Regions from separate parts of the Pseudoalteromonas sp. SWXJZ10B genome, predicted to be linked through region 2. Evidence: predicted binding sites of a transcription regulator. Region 2 holds the regulator's gene; the other holds the start of a gene.
The links. The regulator NrdR, encoded in region 2, represses ribonucleotide reductase genes. The targets are predictions, from matches to a motif close to AAACACNANATNTNGTGTTT.
Positions count from the first base shown of each region.

Region 1 (7,398 bases), on a different contig from region 2:
TTGGATGGTTTTGAGCAAGGTTCTCTACAAAGAGATTTAAAGTATGTCTATAGGCTTCTTGGTGACGCTCTAGGCTTGAGTGTTCCTTGAATCCAAGCTTATCATTTCTTGCTGCTTCTTTAGTTACGCCAGAGTAATCAAAAACTAAACTGAGTAACTTTAAGTAATTATGAGGTATAAACATTGCTAATCCGTCTTTTACGGTATTAATTTATTCTGGGTATCATAAAATTAAAAGGCTTAAAGAGCTAGAACAGATCGATATAGATTAAATGTAAGCCTAACTATTAACTTTACAGCCCTACCTAAGGAGATAAATTATGAGTACTAATGACATATTATTGGAAATAGAATCAACTATTGATGAGGTCATAGAGGATGCAGAAAACTTAAGAAATAAAGTCGAATCAACTACAAACTACGCACGCTATGAAAATGACAAAGTAGTTCATAGTTATGATAATTATGTTCCTTTAGACAATCAGCCATTCGGTGAGGAGTTAATTCGTACAGATGGCATAGTAGAATCAATTGATGAAATGATTATAGAAGTAGATCAAATAAGATGTGAAGAGGATATAAATAAAGTTATTAAGTTAATCCAAAATACTGAAAAAGCTATTACAGAACATGATGACACTTTTTCAGACTGCTTTAGTGATACATTTGTTGAGCAAGCAACAAAAGAAGTCAGCGATGATTGGAATCCTTTAGGTGCTGAGGACTGTGAAGATGAAGATGAAGATGAAGATGAAGATGAAGATGAAGATGAAGATGAAGATGAAGATGAAGATGAAGATGATTTAGTATAATTTCTAGTTTGTTATCGCGATTAAAAATAAAGCCCATTCGTAAATGAGTTATATCGATTGGCTAAACCCATAGCAAAATTGAAACATAGATAATGCCTAAAATTGGGTGATTTTAATTTCTGATATACACAGGTAATTATTAGTAGAACTGACAATTCACTAATATTATAGATTTGGTGCATTCTAATCATCAAAATGCCACAGGTTAAGCCGTTATACTTAGGGATTAACGGCAAGTAGTTCATATCACTTTATTAATAAGGGATTGCACAGCTACGGAGTTACAGTGGAAGACCAAATTTAGATTAAACGAATGGCTGTGTTTCTGAAAAGTCAGAAATAAACATGAAGAAAAAGCTCCTTGAGTATTATATAGGAAGGTTTGATATTATGCGGGGCTATGACGAAATATAGGTAAAAAGTGAGGGTTTTCCCTAACTAGATATACAACCAAGCTAGCAAAATGTACAGTTACTAATGGAAATATAAAAACACTCTATATTGATTGAACATCAATATAGAGTGACCGAAAAGTGGTTCACAAACAAAGTGGATGTGTTTCTTACGCTCGATATGGTATCAAGAGGAGATATCAACTGTAATATCAGAAAGTGGTTTTGAACAACATGTGAGTATTTCACCAGATCGAACATGTGCCAAAGGCTCTATGAAATAACAAATATCTCCTTTAAGGAGCTTGCATCGACAAGCCCCGCAATAACCATCACGGCAGTGAAACTCAATGTCTATATTTTCCCGTTCTAATGATCTAAGAATACTAATGTCGCTATCAAAAAAGGTCAATTCTCTCCCTTCAATAGTTATTTTCTTATCCATTACAAATCGAAATCCCCAAAATCAGCAACTGATACATTTGAGTCAACTTGTCCAACGAGGTAACTCGATATCTCTGCTTCTTGAGGGGCAACTTGAACATTATCGCTAGACAAGTATGAGTTTATCCACGGAATAGGATTGCTCGGAGCATTATAAGCGGGTTCTAGGCCTATTGCCGACATCCTTTGATTAGCAATATACTCAACGTATTGTTTTAATATATTTGCATTAATACCGATCATTGAGCCATTCTTAAATAAATAGTCAGCCCATTCTTTCTCTTGTTCAACAACCTCTAAGAATATTTCTCTACTCTTATATTGTAATTTTTCAGAAATTATTTTCATTTCAGGATCATCTTTACCAGATGCCCATAGATTTAATATATGTTGAGTCGCAGTTAAATGAAGAGATTCATCACGAGCGATAAGCTTAATTATCTTAGCATTACCTTCCAATAACTCGCGTTCAGAGAAAGCAAAAGAACATGCAAACGAAACATAAAATCTTATTGCTTCTAATGCATTGAGTGCACAGATTGAACAGAAGAGCTTTTCTTTTAACACTGTCAAAGACACTATGATAGCTTCTCCGCTAATTATATGTGTCCCCTCACCGTGTAAATTGAATGCCTGAGTATGTTTAATTAAATCATCAAAGATATCAGTAATACTCTGAGCTCTTTTGATTATGGCTGGATTAATAATTATATCATCAAAGACTTCACCAGGATCTGTAAAGAGGTTTCTCAGAATATGAGTATAACTTCTTGAATGAATAGTCTCTGAAAATGCATGCGTTTCAGCCCATGTTTCCATGGAAGGTTGTGATGTAATAGGAAGCATTATCATATTAACTGAACGAGCTGCAATTGAATCTAGCAAGGTTTGATATTTTAGATTAGAAATAAAAATATGCTTCTCTGCATCAGATAAATTTTGCCAATCAGCTCTATCTTTTGATACATCAACTTCTTCCGGTCTCCAAAAGAAAGAAAGCTGTTTCTCAATTAACTTTTCGAAGATAGGGTGTTTCTGTTCATCATAACGAGATACGTTTACTGGATTACCAAAAAACATCGGCTCCAACATGTGATTAAATTTTTTCTGATTAAAGGTTGTATATTTCATGATTGCTTCACTTCTAATTATAACCTAACCAAAGTTGTATTTATTATTAGTATTATTATTAAAACGTTGAGTTAAGTTAGATCTAATGTAAGTTGGTTTTTTATTTAGTTACTGATTTAATTGGAGTTAAGTTAATTAATGATTAAATAGTTAGATATTTAATTAACTTGTTGTCCATATAACGTTTCTATCCATGTTTCAAGCTCTGGTAACGATACAATAGGAAGTAGGGCAACGTTAGGTGAACGACCTTGTACGCTATCAAGCAAAGTTTGATATTTTAAGTTACTTAAAAATATATGCTTTTCGTGATCTGGTAATGCTTGAAAGTCTAAACGGTCTTTGCTTACATCTACTTCTTCAGGACGCCAAAAGAAAGACAGTTGCTTTTCGATTAACTTTTCAAAAATTGGGTATTTTTGTTGGTCATAACGAGATACGTTAACAGTTTGGCCAAAAAACATTGGCTCTAGCATTTGGTTATTATGGTTTCGGCTAAATGTAGTATAAGACATGTTTATCACTCAAAAAACTATCAGAAAAAGCGGGCTAAATGCCCGCTTAAAATAAAAATTAATAACTATATTTTACACGCGCCGCCTTCACAATCATCATCTTCCACTTCTGGAGTATCTTCTTGCATATCTGAGGCACCATCGCGAGTGTTGTGGTAGTACAAGGTTTTAACACCCAGTTTGTACGCAGTTAGTAAGTCTTTTAATAAGACTTGCATAGGTACTTTACCGCCTTCGAATTTATTTGGATCATAATTTGTGTTTGCCGATATAGTTTGGTCAACAAATTTCTGCATTATGCCCACAAGTTGTAGGTAACCATCGTTTGATGGAATATCCCATAATAACTCGTAGTTATTCTTTAAACGTTCGTACTCAGGCACTACTTGTTTCAAAATACCGTCTTTACTTGCTTTAACGCTAATGTGACCACGTGGTGGCTCAATACCATTTGTTGCGTTAGAGATTTGCGACGATGTTTCTGAAGGCATTAACGCACTTAGTGTTGAGTTACGCATGCCGTGCTCTTTAATGCTGGCACGTAATGTATCCCAATCAAGGTGAAGTGGTTCATCACAAATTTTATCTAAGTCACGTTTGTACGTATCTGTTGGCATAATGCCCTGTGAATACGTTGTTTCGTTAAACTTAGGACAGGCACCACGCTCTTTAGCAAGCTCGTTTGATGCTTTCATTAGGTAGTATTGAATCGCTTCAAACGTTTTGTGAGTCAGTGCATTTGCGCTGCCATCTGAGTAACGCTTACCGTTTTTAGCTAAGTAGTATGCGTAGTTAATTACGCCTATGCCTAGTGTACGACGACCCATAGTCGCATTTTTTGCAGCCGGTACAGGGTAGTCTTGGAAATCAAGTAAGTTATCAAGTGCGCGCACTGCAAGTTCAGCTAGCTCTTCAAGCTCATCTAGTGATTCAATGGCGCCTAAGTTAAACGCAGACAGTGTACAAAGGGCAATTTCGCCTTCTTCGTCGTTTACGTTGCTTAGTGGCTTAGTTGGCAATGCAATTTCTAAACATAAGTTAGATTGGCGAATAGGCGCAACTTTAGCAATGAACGGGCTGTGTGTATTACAGTGGTCCACATTTTGTAAATAAATACGACCTGTACTTGCACGCTCTTGTGCAAACATAGAGAAAAGCTCAATGGCTTTAATACGCTTTTTACGAATAGATTCGTCTTGCTCATATTTTACGTAAAGCGCATCAAACTCTTCTTGGTCTTCAAAAAATGCATCGTAAAGACCAGGCACATCTGATGGGCTAAATAACGTAATGTAATCGTCTTTAATTAAACGAGAGTACATTAATTTATTAAACTGTACGCCGTAATCAAGGTGGCGAACACGGTTGTCATCTACACCACGGTTATTTTTAAGCACAAGTAGGTTTTCTACTTCTAGGTGCCAAAGCGGGTAGAATAATGTTGCTGCGCCGCCACGTACACCACCTTGTGAACAGCTTTTAACAGCTGTTTGAAAGTGCTTATAAAAAGGAATACAACCTGTGTGGTACGCTTCGCCATTACGGATGTGGCTACCTAACGCACGAATACGACCTGCGTTAATACCAATGCCCGCACGTTGTGATACGTATTTAACAATCGCAGACGATGTAGCATTAATTGAATCAAGGCTGTCGCCACATTCAATTAATACACATGAGCTAAACTGGCGAGTAGGCGTACGTACACCTGCCATAATAGGCGTAGGTAATGATATTTTAAATAACGAGACTGCATCATAAAAACGCTTAATGTAAGAAACGCGTGTTTCACGTGGGTAGTCAGAAAATAAGCTCGCCGCGACTAAAATATATAAAAACTGTGCACTTTCGTAAATCTCACCCGATACACGGTTTTGAACGAGATACTTACCTTCAAGCTGTTTTACAGCCGCGTAGCTAAAGTTAAGATCGCGAGAATGATCAAGGTATGCATCAAGCTCGTCTAATTCTTGCTCTGTGTAATCTACTAATAAGTGAGCATCGTAGCGTTTATCGCCAACCATTTTTGTTACGTGGTCAAATAAACGTGGTGGCTCAAATTGACCGTACGCTTTTTTACGTAAATGGAATACAGCTAAACGTGCAGCTAAGTATTGATAATCAGGCGATTCTTTTGAAATCTGATCCGCTGCTGCTTTAATGATGGTTTCGTGAATGTCTTTAGTACGAATACCGTCGTAAAACTGAATGTGCGATTTTAATTCAACTTGCGAAACCGAAACGTTGCTTAAACCTTCGGCGGCCCATTCAATAACGCGATGGATCTTATCAAGATCAAGAGGCTCTTTACGCCCGTCACGTTTGCTTACAGATAACTGTTGGTTCATTTGCCTGTATTCCTTGGGAATTATGTATTTTGACCAATGGGTCATACCTCGCAATAGCAAGGTAAGTACTCATTTATTATAAGTTTCACCGTAATGGCGAATTTAATTGAATAACATTTGGCCACAATATCTGGTGTTGTTCAATTTAGAGATCACAAGATAGTGTGGTCTGAGTTGTTTTGCAAGGGACATAATTGCCCCTATTTGTGGATAACTTTGGGATAACACACTTGTGTTAGTAGACACTCACCTTCGAACAATCATTTAAGTTAGAATATGCAGAAATCAACTAATGATCTGCTAAATTTACGCATTTTAAAAATAAATTCTGACTGCTTTTTTTATCAGCAAGCTTTGTGTGAAAACTAACACAATCACAATATATAGTGTTTAATAATTAACATAGCACTATATATGGTTTTAATGGACTATCTAAGTTAGTTGTTTAATGTTCACGATTCAATGCTTTCAGAAATAAAAAGCATAATTAGGGGTAAGAAATAGAAATGGGCTAAAAGATAGCCCATTTAAGTTTATGCGAAGAGCATGCTACCCAGTGTAATAATTTTAAAAAGAATCATTATTACACTCTCTGAAATTTCTATAGAAATATTGAGTTTCAACTTTAGTTATCCTAAATCTGAGTTAGTCACTTGCCGATAATATAAGAATCAGTTACGCTCAAATTTCCACACTTGGGCGCTTTCCTAAATTTTAGCAAGTGTCTTTGCTAACATCATATTCAAACCTTGAGTATGGTGTTAGCCCCTCCACCTAGTTGAAATATCAATTCCATCAAAGTGTTAATAAAACTTTAATGTGGTCTGAGTTGTTTTGCAAGGGACATAATTGCCCCTGTTTGTGTATAACTTTGGGATAACGCATTTGTGTTAGTAGACGCTCACACTTAAACGACCATTTAATTAAAGGCGTTTAAAAAGTAAACTAATGTTCTGCTAAATTTGCGCATTTTAAAAATAAATTCTGACTGCTTTTTTATCGACAAGCTTTGTGTGAAAACTAACACAATCACAATATATAGTGTTTAATAATTAACATAGCACTATATATGGTTAAAACCATCAATTGGACTTTGCCAGTTAAAATCAGCATTCCAGCTGTTGGCTTCATCAATACTTGGTATATAACCCCAAAGTGCCGTTGCAGTGTGCATACCTGCCGCTTTGCCTGCTTGTATGTCACGCTGTGCATCACCAATGTACAAACAACGGTTTGGTTTTACCCCCATAAGCTTTGCACAATGTAGTAGTGGTAGCGGTGATGGTTTGGCCTCAGCCAAGGTATCGCCACTTATTACTACACTGGCGTTTTTTAAAGCGGGGATAGCTGCAACTAAAGGATCGGTTAAAAACCCTGGTTTATTAGTCATGATCCCCCACTTGATCTTTTTTTGATCAAGGGCGATAAGTAGCGATTCAACTGCAGAGAAGCAATGCGTGTGTTTTGCTATGTTCGCAGCGTACTCGTCAACTAATTGCTTAATAAGCTCGCTTTGGTGTTGTTTAGCCCATAACTCTTTAAAACCAGCCTCTAATAATGCACCTGCGCCGTTAGAGGCTGCAGGGCGGTATACATCACTACTAACAGGTTTGATTTTATTACTAATAAGGACTGCGTTTAAAGCGGCGCCTAAATCATCAGCGGTATCGAGCAGGGTGCCGTCTAAATCAAATAAAAATGCATCGTACTCAATAAGAGGCAGGGGGGCTTGAGAGCTAGCCATTAAGCTAACTTC
Region 1 covers NZ_JADYXD010000002.1:315,194-322,591, forward strand. Annotated here, with positions in the region: gene I6F54_RS03240 (hypothetical protein) at 1-184, opposite strand, end outside; gene I6F54_RS03245 (hypothetical protein) at 321-812, shown strand; gene yfaE (class I ribonucleotide reductase maintenance protein YfaE) at 1,392-1,649, opposite strand; gene nrdB (class Ia ribonucleoside-diphosphate reductase subunit beta) at 1,649-2,779, opposite strand; partial or broken gene I6F54_RS03260 (ribonucleotide-diphosphate reductase subunit beta) at 2,962-3,294, opposite strand; gene nrdA (class 1a ribonucleoside-diphosphate reductase subunit alpha) at 3,360-5,642, opposite strand; gene I6F54_RS03270 (HAD-IA family hydrolase) at 6,706-7,386, opposite strand; gene ubiG (bifunctional 2-polyprenyl-6-hydroxyphenol methylase/3-demethylubiquinol 3-O-methyltransferase UbiG) at 7,386-7,398, opposite strand, start outside.
Region 1: a site for NrdR is predicted at 5,762-5,781, ahead of nrdA (class 1a ribonucleoside-diphosphate reductase subunit alpha). Genes of this name have one in related genera too.

Region 2 (7,398 bases):
ATAGCAACTTTATAAGGTACATCGTCACGGAACTTAAGCTCATAGCTGCTTAAACGTAAAATTGCGCGCTCAACCATATCTAAGTCATTAAACGGACGTGTTAAATGTGGCGATACAGCTTCATCTAGTTGCTTGTAATTTACAGCAACACCTGTCGCTAGATCTTTAAAGTATTCAACATCAATTTTAGTAACGTCTGTTTCGATCAACATTTGTTGTTCGATATCGGCAATTAAATTGCCACTTATTTGCCAAGAATAAACGGCTTGGAGTGCTAAGATACGTGCTTTACGTCTTGCTGCTGGTTTCACAAAAATTCCTTAAACTTAAATTTTATCTAACACATTAACCATTTCAAGCGCGCCTAAAGCAGCTTCGCCGCCTTTATTGCCCATTTTGGTGCCAGCACGCTCAATTGCTTGTTCAATGCTTTCTGTGGTCAATACGCCAAATGCAACCGGGATATCATACTCAAGTGATACTTGCGCAAGACCTTTGTTTGATTCGCCAGCAACTAGGTCAAAGTGTGGTGTACCACCTCTGATCACTACGCCTAATGCGATGATTGCATCATACTCTTTTTTTGCCGCAACGCGTTTAGCCGCTAAAGGTAATTCTACCGCACCTGGTACATAAATAACGGTAATGTCGTCATCAGATACGCCACCAGTGCGTTTTAGCTCATCAACAGCACCTGCAAGGAGGCTGCTACCGATAAAGTCATTAAAACGAGAAATGACAATGGCAAACTTTTTGCCAGGAGCGTACTTACTACCTTCAATAATTTTCATTTGATAACCCTAAAAATAAGTTCAAGCGGTTGCGATTGCGCAAAAATTGCTGCGCATCATACCATAAAAATAAAATAATAGCCTAGTTTAAGCGTGATGCTTATTGTGGCTCAATGTAATCAACAACTTCTAAATGAAAGCCCGAAAGTGCATGATACTTTTTAGGACGACTCATTAAACGCATCTGTTTAATTCCCAGATCTGCAAGTATTTGCGAACCTACGCCAACAGTACGAGATGTACCTTTGAATTTACGTGGCGTAACGCTTTCGCCCGCATCAGCTGCTGCAAATGCTTTTACAGTTGCCTCTAACTCTTCAGTGCTTTCTTGCTTACCTAAAATAACTAAAGCACCTTCATTTTTAGCAATATAAGCCATTGCCTCAGAAAGGCCCCAGCTGCGGTCAGCACTTCTGTCTGAAAGTAGGATATCGTTAAAAGTGCTTTGCAAATGTACACGTACATTTGTCGGTTCTTGCTCTTTTATGTCGCCATTAAGCAATACGTAATGTAATTGGCCGTCAATTGTGTCTTTATAAGTCACTAAATCAAACTCACCGTGAACAGTAGGCAATTTACATTTTGCAACTTGCTCAATTGTCGTTTCATTTAAGTTACGGTATTCAATTAAATCAGCAATAGTACCAATTTTAATATCGTGCTCTTTCGCAAACACTTCTAAATCAGGGCGACGCGCCATGGTGCCGTCAGCATTGAGTATTTCAACAATAACTGATGATGCTTCAAGCCCAGCTAAACGAGCTAAATCACAGCCAGCTTCAGTATGTCCTGCGCGAGTTAATACGCCTCCTGGTTGTGCCATGATAGGAAAAATATGACCAGGCTGAACAATATCAGTTGGCACTGCGCCTTTTGCTATAGCCGCTTGCACTGTGCGCGCTCTATCAGCAGCAGAAATACCGGTTGTAACACCTTTTGATGCTTCTATCGACATTGTAAAGTTAGTCGAAAATGCAGCACCATTGTTTTTAACCATTAACGGTAAATCAAGTTGCTCGCAACGATCTTGCGTCATAGTTAAGCAAATTAAACCACGGCCATGAGTCGCCATGAAGTTAATCGCTTGTGCGCTAATATGCTCAGCAGCTATTATTAAATCGCCTTCATTTTCTCTATCTTCATCATCCATTAAAATAACCATTTTACCGGCTTTAATATCATCGATGATTTCTTGTGCGCTGTGTAAATTCATAAATTTGCTCGTGTAAGTTATCAGTTTCGTTATTTAATAAAACCCGCTTTTGCGAGTAAGCTCATCGAAATATCAGAGCCCGTTGGTTGCTCTGCACCTTTTATAAGGCGTTCTAAATAACGTGCAATTTGATCGACTTCTAAATTAACTTGAGTACCTACTTTAAAATGAGCAATTGTGGTCTGCTCACTCGTGTGTGGGACAATTGTTAATTTGAATTTATTGCCCTCTACAGCGTTTACTGTCAGGCTTATACCATCAATACATACCGAACCTTTGTACGGAATGTATTTCATTAAATTTTCGTCGGTTGTAAGCCAATATTCTGTTGCTCGAGCGTTTGCTGCAATACTTGTGATAGTCGCAATGCCATCAACATGGCCAGATACTAAATGACCGCCCAAACGCGAAACCGGTTGCATGGCTTTTTCAAGATTAACCGTTTGCCCTAAAGCATAGTGAGCAAAACCGGTTAAACCAATCGTCTCGTTAGATAAATCAGCACTAAAGCCGTCAATATGTTTATCAACTACGGTTAAGCAAACGCCATTGGTTGCAATGCTGTCGCCTAGTTTTACATCTTTCATATCAAGATCAGCACTTTGAATGCGAATAGCTAAGTCGCCTTGTTTTTTTTGTAATAAAGCAATTTTGCCTGTGGCTTCTATTATTCCAGTAAACATACCGCTACTCTTTTTTATTAAGTGGTTTTAATGAGCTTTTAACGCGGTGATACGTAAATCGTCACCAATGCGCGCACATTCATTAAATGTTAAATCAACGGTGTTTTGCATACTCGTCAATTCAGGAAAATTAACTAAACTTTTTGCATCATGGCCCATTAATTTAGGCGCCAAATAAAAAACAAACTCGTCAACTAAATTAAGCTCTGTCATTTTACCAGCAAGTGTTGCTCCGCTCTCAAGCCACACATTATTAAACTGCAGTTGCCCAAGCTTTTCTAAAACAGCCTGTAAATCAACTTTGCCGTTACTTTCACTTACTTCAATATGCTTTACAAAATGCGGCCATTGCAGTGATTTATCAACCTTAGTCGTAAATATTATTACATCACTTTGGATTTTAAATAAAGCAAGGTCAGGTGTTAAGCGATTTTGAGAGTCAATTATAACACGCACCGGTTGGCGAAGCGGTAAATCAGTAGGTAACGTGCAAGGCAACTCGCTTAGTCGCACATTAAGCTTAGCATCGTCTACTAATACAGTATCTGCACCGGTTAAAATAGCGCAGCTTTGCGCGCGGTATAATTGTACATCTTGGCGAGCAGCAGGACTTGTGATCCACTTACTTTGCCCATTTTTAAGCGCTGTTTTACCATCTATGCTTGCTGCCATTTTACAGGTCACATAAGGTAAGCCTTGTTCCATTCGCTTAAAAAAGCCAACGTTAAGTGCGCGAGCTTGCGATTCAAGTAATCCATAAGCAACGTCAATACCGGCGTCGCTCAGTATTTTAAGGCCTTTGCCTGCAACTTGTGGATTTGTATCAACCATAGCAGCAATTACTTTTACTACGCCTGCCTTTTTTAAGCCTTCAGCACACGGTGGCGTACGCCCATAATGACTACAAGGTTCGAGCGTTACATAAGCGGTAGCGCCTTGTGCATTGTTGCCCGCCATAGCTAACGCGTTTACTTCAGCGTGCCCTTGGCCTGCTAATTGATGAAAACCCTCACCAATTATTTGATTATTTTTAACTAATACACAGCCAACATTAGGATTAGGTGTTGTAGTAAACCGCCCTTTTTTGGCAAGTTCTATGGCGCGTGCCATATACATTTCGTCATGTTCGGTAAAAATAGTTTGGCTTTGCATTGTTACTCCCCTAAGCGGGCAATTTCTTCGCCAAATTCGCGTATGTCTTCAAACGAGCGATAAACAGAAGCAAATCTTACGTACGCAACTTTATCGAGTTTTTTAAGTGCTTCCATAATACATTCACCCACCAAATGGCTTGAAATTTCTCGCTCACCCGTTGCGCGTAGTTGTGATTTTATTATATTTACAACTTCATCTACTTGCTCGGTACTTACTGGGCGTTTTTCGAGTGCGCGGTTTAAGCCATTTAAAAGCTTATCTTCGTTAAACGGTTCCCGGCTGCCATCTTGCTTAACAACGCGAGGCATAACCAGTTCAGCGCCTTCAAATGTAGTAAAGCGCTCGTGGCAATCGTTACATTCACGACGTCTGCGAACTTGATGGCCTCCGCCAACAAGGCGTGAGTCAATTACTTTAGTATCTTTTGCGGTACAAAATGGACAATGCATAACTCGGTACTTCCGTTTTAAAACAAAAAAGACCGCTAAATAGCGGCCTTTTATCTTAGCAAAAAACTAAACAGTTGTGATCTAAATTACTACTGCTTATGCAATTAAGCGTATACAGGTAATTTTGCACAAATAGCTTTTACTTTTTCTTTAACTTGCGCCTGTACAGATTCATCAGTGATGTTATCTAGTACGTCACAAATCCAGCCAGCAAGCTCTTTTGACTCTACTTCTGTAAAACCACGACGAGTGATTGCAGGAGAACCAATACGCAAACCAGATGTTACAAATGGTGAGCGTGGATCGTTTGGCACTGAGTTTTTATTAACTGTGATGTTAGCGTTGCCTAGGGCAGCGTCCGCATCTTTACCAGTGATATCTTTATCGATTAAATCAAGTAAAAATAAGTGGTTTTCAGTTTTGTCAGAAACGATTTTGTAGCCACGTTCTTGCATAACTGCAACCATTGCTTTTGCGTTTTTAACAACTTGTGTTTGGTATACTTTAAACTCTGGTTGAAGTGCTTCTTTAAATGCCACTGCTTTTGCTGCAATAACATGACATAAAGGACCGCCTTGGCCACCAGGGAAAACAGCGCTATTAAGCTTTTTGTAAATAGCTTCGTCGCCACATGCAGAAATAATTAAACCACCACGAGGGCCTGCAAGTGTTTTATGCGTAGTTGTTGTTACAACGTGTGCATGAGGAACTGGGCTTGGGTAAACGCCTGCCGCAATTAAGCCGGCAACGTGAGCCATATCAACAAACAGGTAAGCACCTACTTTATCAGCAATTTCACGGAACTTAGCCCAATCAACAATACCTGAGTACGCTGAGAAACCACCAATAATCATTTTTGGTTTATGCTCAAGTGCTAGCGCTTCAACTTGTGCGTAATCAATTTCGCCCGTTGCTTCATCTAGTCCGTATTGAATTGCATTGTAAAGCTTACCAGAGAAGCTTACGTGAGAACCGTGAGTTAAGTGACCACCATGAGCTAAGCTCATACCTAATACAGTATCGCCTGCATCTAACAATGCTAGAAAAACAGCCGCATTTGCTTGCGAACCAGCATGTGGCTGTACGTTAGCATAGTCAGAACCAAATAATTCGTTAGCACGGTCAATTGCTAATTGCTCAACAACATCTACATGCTCACAACCGCCATAATAACGTTTGCCTGGGTAACCTTCTGCGTATTTGTTTGTAAGCTGTGAACCCTGCGCTTCTAGTACGCGTGGGCTACAGTAGTTTTCTGAAGCGATTAGTTCGATATGCTCTTCTTGGCGAGCAGTTTCTTTGGTTATCGCGTCAAATAACTCTGGATCAAAATCCGAAATATTCATGCTACGTTCTAACATTGGGGTCTCCTAGGGCAACGTGTATGGTGTTTTTTAGAGGCTTTATTGTACGCTTTAAACGACTCTTTGCCTACGCTCTTAAGTTGAGGATATTTAAACAGGGATTGAAACTATTTCACAGCTCTTTTAAGATGATATTTTTTTATAAAACCATAATAATTTTAAATGAATTATATTCACTACATTTAATTAGTAAATATAACTAAGTGTATTCATCCGTATAAAGTTATAAAAAAAGCGGCTCAAGCCGCTTTTCCTTTTAATTTAACTTAGCCTAATTTAGCGAGCATTTCGGTACGTAACTCGTCGTAATCGGCGTTCATATCGCTTGCTAGGCATGGTTTTGCTAGTGCATCAGCAAGTGGTTTTGGCATACCTAATTCAATATTTAGAATACCCTCTACGCTTTCTTTAAACTTAGCAGGATGAGCTGTCGCTAAAAAGATACCCGCTGCACCAGGTGCCCGATTTTCAACAAGACCTTGGTAAGCAATAGCAGTATGAGGCTCCGCAACATAGCCAGTTTGTTGAATTTTTTTCATCACGGCTTGCGTGTCTTGCTCGTTTACGCTTGTTGAATAAAAATTATCGTAGCTAAACCAGTTATTATCTAACATTGTTTGTACACGCGGCCAATTGTTTGGCTTACTTACATCCATCGCATTTGAAAGCGACTCAAGCGTTGCGTTTGGCGTCCAGTTTTTATCAAGCATAAAGCGCGGCACAGTATCATTTTGATTTGTTGTTGCACTTAATTTGCCAACAGGTAAACCAATAACCGCACCAATCATTGCGGCACACACATTACCAAAGTTACCACTAGGTACTGATATATGTGCTGTTGCGCGTTTTTCTTTTGGTAGCTGTGCGATGGCTTCAAAGTAGTAACAAACCTGAGCAACTAAACGGCTAATATTAATTGAATTAGCTGAGTTAAGCCCAAGTGTTGATTTAACTTCTTCATCTAAAAAGGCATTTTTAACTAGCTCTTGGCAATCATCAAAGCTGCCCTCAACTGCGTAACAATGAATATTGTTACCTAGCGTAGTAAATAGCTTTTGCTGAGCAAGTGAAATTTTGCCTTTAGGGTATAAAATAACAACATCGATATTTGGTTTATTGTAAAAAGCATGCGCTACAGCTGCACCGGTATCGCCCGATGTTGCTGTTAAAATAGTTACTTTCTCGTCTTTGTTAAACTGCGTTAAACACTCTGCCATAAAGCGACCACCAAAGTCTTTAAACGCAAGTGTAGGACCATGAAACAACTCTAAGCAGTATGTATTCTCTTCAACTTCCACCAGCTTAACTGGAAAGTTAAATGCATTTTTAACCATTTGTGCCACAGTGTCGCTTGGCAGCTCATCACCAATTAGGTGAGATAATATTTTACCACTGCGTGTAACAAAGTCCATATCAAGCAATGCATCAACATCGGACAGTGGGGCAAGGGATTCAGGGAAAAACACACCTTGATTACGACCCAAACCTGTTTTTACGGCTTCAACGAACGACACTTTTTGTGAGCACTCTTTTAAATTATGTAATTGCATGACTACCTATCCTATAAAACTGTTAATTGACGCGTGCCGTCGTTATCTAATTTACAAATGTGGCAAAAGCCTTGCTCGTTAATGTAATTGGTTTCTAACCACTGCGCGCATTGCTGTGCAGCTTCAAGTGTTTTACACACACTAAATAAGGTTGGTCCTGCGCCCGAAATACTGACTATTTCAGCGCCCAGCG
Region 2 covers NZ_JADYXD010000017.1:17,036-24,433, forward strand. Annotated here, with positions in the region: gene nusB (transcription antitermination factor NusB) at 1-311, opposite strand, end outside; gene ribH (6,7-dimethyl-8-ribityllumazine synthase) at 327-791, opposite strand; gene ribBA (bifunctional 3,4-dihydroxy-2-butanone-4-phosphate synthase/GTP cyclohydrolase II) at 892-2,004, opposite strand; gene I6F54_RS14605 (riboflavin synthase) at 2,034-2,687, opposite strand; gene ribD (bifunctional diaminohydroxyphosphoribosylaminopyrimidine deaminase/5-amino-6-(5-phosphoribosylamino)uracil reductase RibD) at 2,715-3,839, opposite strand; gene nrdR (transcriptional regulator NrdR) at 3,842-4,291, opposite strand; gene glyA (serine hydroxymethyltransferase) at 4,396-5,652, opposite strand; gene thrC (threonine synthase) at 5,922-7,205, opposite strand; gene thrB (homoserine kinase) at 7,217-7,398, opposite strand, start outside.